Regions from separate parts of the Halobacillus naozhouensis genome, predicted to be linked through region 1. Evidence: a T-box and tRNA genes for the amino acid it is inferred to sense, from the RefSeq annotation. Region 1 holds a T-box; the other holds one or more tRNA genes.

Region 1 (2,460 bases):
GCTTTATCATAGAACATGCCTTCATAGCCTGGTGCTTCCTCTGTGAACACACCTTTATGATCGACAGGACAAAGAACATCAAGACCATATTGCTGTCCTACCCAGAAGTCATCTTCCCCGTGACCAGGTGCTGTGTGAACACATCCTGTACCGCCATCAACCGTTACATGATCACCAAGAACGACGAGCGATTCACGATCATACAATGGATGTTTGGCCGTTATACGATCCGCTTCTTTTCCTTTGAAAACTTGCTTCACTTCATAATCTGTCCACTCAAGCTTTTCAGCTACAGTGTCCAACAAATCGCGAGCAATGATAAATTTATTCTGATCTACTTGAACAACAGCGTAGTCATAGCCCGGATTTAAAGCGATCCCTAAGTTAGATGGAATCGTCCAAGGCGTTGTCGTCCAGATAATGAATTTCTCATCACCCTCCAGCAGCCCTTTACCATCTTTAACGTCAAAAGCTACATAAATAGACGGTGAACGTTTATCCTGGTACTCAATTTCAGCCTCAGCTAAGGCAGATTCAGAAGATGGAGACCAGAAAACTGGCTTAAGACCTTTATAAATATACCCTTTCTTAGCCATGTCACCAAACACCTTAATTTGTTCGGCTTCATAATCTTTATTTAATGTAATATAAGGATTATCCCAGTCCCCGCGAACTCCCATCCGTTTAAATTCAGTTCGCTGACTGTCCAGCTGACCTAAAGCATATTCGGCGCAGCGCTTGCGGAATTCCGCAACAGACATCTTTTTTCGATCAACCTTTTTCTTAGCTAGGGCAGATTCAATCGGCAGTCCATGCGTATCCCAGCCAGGTACGTATGGTGCATGGTAACCAGCCATTGATTTATATCGCACAATAAAATCTTTTAATGATTTATTTAATGCATGCCCCATGTGCAGGCTTCCGTTGGCATAAGGAGGTCCATCGTGCAACACGAACAACGGACGACCTTCTGTCCGTTTTTGAACTTCCTGATAAATATTTAAGTCTTCCCATGTTTTTTGCATTTCCGGCTCACGATTCGGTAAATTGCCTCGCATCGGAAATTCTGTTTTTGGCATCAACAATGTTTCTTTGTAATTCATAGATGCTCCTCCTTATTTTCATAAAACTAAAGCTTAAAGCGCCTCTTTTTAATTCAGACGATAAAAAAGCCTCCCCACCCCATAAAAAGGGGCGAGAAGGCTCGCGTTACCACCCTAATAAATTAGCTAAAATCAGCTAAATCACTTGTCTTATTCGTATCGTGAATGACACGACTACATCTACTGCATATTGGTTCGACGTAGTAACTCAAGGGGGATTTTCCAACAGAAGCAAGCTTCGGTCTTCCACCATCACCGAATCGCTTAACAGATCCTTGCATCCCTGCGTACTTTCCCTATCATCGTTTAATTCATATTTAATTATCCAAGATAAATAAACACGGGCATTTCACTTTATGCTTATGCATTATATGTAATCCTGTTCACGAAGTCAAGTATTATTGTTTGCCAGCTCTTCCTTCAGATCAATTTCTTCATCGAACTCAGTTTCAAAGAGATGATCCCAGTCATCATTATCAATCATTTCAACCTGCGCTTCCACAAGCATACGCAGTCTCATCTTGAACACTTTCGCCTGTTTTTTCATTTCTTCTACTTCTACAGCAATTCGTCTGGATTTCTCAAGCGCTTCATTTATAATACGGTCCGCATTTTTTTCCGCTTCACGGACGATAAGTTTCGATTCCTTCGTCGCACTATTTTTAACTTCTTCTGCTGTTTCCTGCGCGACAAGAATAGATTTATTCAACGTCGTTTCAATCGTATTGAAGTGACCTAGACGTTCATTCATCTGTTCGACTTCACGTTCGAGTTCCTTCTTCTTACGAATGACGATTTCATAATCTTTGATGACTTGATCCAGAAATTCATTTACTTCATCTTCATCATACCCTCTGAACCCGCGTGTAAATTCTTTATTGTGAATATCAAGTGGTGTTAAAGGCACACCGGCCACCTCCCTATAAGTGTCGATACAAACAGCTATGGTACTTGTTTCGACATTCGCTCGTGTAATTCCTCTAATTTATCCAATTAATTTAGAAATCGTCACACGATACTTTTCCTTTTTTGTCATGCCATTGATTTGGTCCACTCTGCTTCTTCCATTCCCCCGGACAGATAGGAGATCTCCGGCTTCTAAAAGGAAAGACGAGCTTTCCACCGTTTTGAAGTTGACTTTCACATGGCCTGCTTCAATATACATCGCTGCCTTTTTGCGTGAGACACCGTATATTTCTTTCACAACAACATCAAGCCTTAAGGAGCTTAACGTGGCGTCTTTTGACTGCCACACTTCGTTACTCTCCATCATCGAGCTGAGCGGTTTTTGCTCGAAGCTTACTTTTGCTTTTTTCACTCCGGTAAAATTCATGCATATGTAATCACTGATTTCAGA
Region 2 (2,460 bases), 1.7 Mb from region 1:
AGGAACACCAGTGGCGAAGGCGACTCTCTGGTCTGTTTCTGACGCTGAGGTGCGAAAGCGTGGGTAGCAAACAGGATTAGATACCCTGGTAGTCCACGCCGTAAACGATGAGTGCTAGGTGTTAGGGGGCTTCCACCCCTTAGTGCTGAAGTTAACGCATTAAGCACTCCGCCTGGGGAGTACGGCCGCAAGGCTGAAACTCAAAGGAATTGACGGGGGCCCGCACAAGCGGTGGAGCATGTGGTTTAATTCGAAGCAACGCGAAGAACCTTACCAGGTCTTGACATCCTTGGACCACCCTAGAGATAGGGTTTTCCCTTCGGGGACCAAGTGACAGGTGGTGCATGGTTGTCGTCAGCTCGTGTCGTGAGATGTTGGGTTAAGTCCCGCAACGAGCGCAACCCCTAATCTTAGTTGCCAGCATTCAGTTGGGCACTCTAAGGTGACTGCCGGTGACAAACCGGAGGAAGGCGGGGATGACGTCAAATCATCATGCCCCTTATGACCTGGGCTACACACGTGCTACAATGGATGGTACAAAGGGCAGCGAAGCCGCAAGGTGTAGCAAATCCCATAAAACCATTCTCAGTTCGGATTGCAGGCTGCAACTCGCCTGCATGAAGCCGGAATCGCTAGTAATCGCGGATCAGCATGCCGCGGTGAATACGTTCCCGGGCCTTGTACACACCGCCCGTCACACCACGAGAGTTGGCAACACCCGAAGTCGGTGAGGTAACACATTATGTGAGCCAGCCGCCGAAGGTGGGGCCAATGATTGGGGTGAAGTCGTAACAAGGTAGCCGTATCGGAAGGTGCGGCTGGATCACCTCCTTTCTAAGGAACTATGGAAGGCGGACACAACCTTCGGGTTGATGGATGCTGATCCATACGGAAGACGCACTGGTTGGTTGTTCAGTTTTGAGAGATCAAAAAGTATAATGATGATCCCAAATGAATGGGCCTGTAGCTCAGCTGGTTAGAGCGCACGCCTGATAAGCGTGAGGTCGGTGGTTCGAGTCCACTCAGGCCCACCATTCAATGGGGCCTTAGCTCAGCTGGGAGAGCGCCTGCTTTGCACGCAGGAGGTCAGCGGTTCGATCCCGCTAGGCTCCACCATATAAAATTTCCTAAAACACAACGATACTATTGTGTTTTAAAAGCAACCCTTTGAATGGGGGATGAACCTTGAAAACTGGATAAGATATTTCAGAACGTGTTTGATCGCAAGATCAACACGGGATGACAAGACATCAAACATCAATTTTTAAACGTCTTTTCACAGATAGTTAAGTGAATAAGGGCGCACGGTGGATGCCTTGGTACTAGGAGCCGATGAAGGACGGGACTAACACCGATATGCTTTGGGAAGCCGTAAGTAGGCTGTGCACCGAAGATTTCCGAATGGGGAAACCCCCTGCTCGTAATGGAGTAGGATCGTTTACTGAATTCATAGGTAAACGAAGGCAGACCCGGGGAACTGAAACATCTCAGTACCCGGAGGAAGAGAAAGCAAACGCGATTTCCCGAGTAGCGGCGAGCGAAACGGAATCAGCCCAAACCAGAAAGCTTGCTTTCTGGGGTTGTAGGACACTCCATTGGAGTTACCAAAAAAGAAGATAGATGAATCGATCTGGAACGATCAGCCAGAGCGGGTAAGAGCCCTGTAATCGACATCTTCTTTTCTCCGGAGTGGATCCTGAGTACGGCGGAACACGAGGAATTCCGTCGGAATCCGGGAGGACCATCTCCCAAGGCTAAATACTCCCTAGTGACCGATAGTGAACCAGTACCGTGAGGGAAAGGTGAAAAGCACCCCGGAAGGGGAGTGAAAGAGAACCTGAAACCGTGTGCCTACAAGTAGTCGGAGCCCATTGATGGGTGACGGCGTGCCTTTTGTAGAATGAACCGGCGAGTTACGACTGTATGCAAGGTTAAGCATCAGAAGCGGAGCCGCAGCGAAAGCGAGTCTGAACAGGGCGCGTGAGTATGCGGTCGTAGACCCGAAACCGTGTGATCTACCCATGTCCAGGGTGAAGGTCAGGTAACACTGACTGGAGGCCCGAACCCACGCAAGTTGAAAATTGCGGGGATGAGGTGTGGGTAGGGGTGAAATGCCAATCGAACACGGAGATAGCTGGTTCTCTCCGAAATAGCTTTAGGGCTAGCCTCAGAATAGAAAGTCTTGGAGGTAGAGCACTGATTGGACGAGGGGCCCCTACCGGGTTACCGAATTCAGTCAAACTCCGAATGCCAACGACTTTGTTCTGGGAGTCAGACCATGGGTGATAAGGTTCATGGTCGAGAGGGAAACAGCCCAGACCGCCAGCTAAGGTCCCTAAGTGTGTGTTAAGTGGAAAAGGATGTGGAGTTGCTTAGACAACCAGGATGTTGGCTTAGAAGCAGCCATCATTGAAAGAGTGCGTAATAGCTCACTGGTCGAGTGACTCTGCGCCGAAAATG

What was found. The T-box of region 1 lies ahead of ileS (isoleucine--tRNA ligase). A T-box ahead of a tRNA ligase gene usually reads a tRNA of that ligase, here a tRNA-Ile.
Region 2: it encodes a tRNA-Ile, which carries the amino acid that the T-box ahead of ileS (isoleucine--tRNA ligase) is inferred to sense. The anticodon was not compared.

Annotation. Positions count from the first base shown of each region.
Region 1 covers NZ_CP121671.1:1,895,945-1,898,404, reverse strand. The annotation lists gene ileS (isoleucine--tRNA ligase) at 1-1,103, opposite strand, end outside; T-box leader at 1,188-1,415, opposite strand; gene P9989_RS10010 (DivIVA domain-containing protein) at 1,495-2,010, opposite strand; gene P9989_RS10005 (YlmH family RNA-binding protein) at 2,089-2,460, opposite strand, start outside.
Region 2 covers NZ_CP121671.1:188,784-191,243, forward strand. The annotation lists rRNA gene P9989_RS01105 (16S ribosomal RNA) at 1-834, shown strand, start outside; tRNA gene P9989_RS01110 (tRNA-Ile) at 958-1,034, shown strand; tRNA gene P9989_RS01115 (tRNA-Ala) at 1,041-1,116, shown strand; rRNA gene P9989_RS01120 (23S ribosomal RNA) at 1,285-2,460, shown strand, end outside.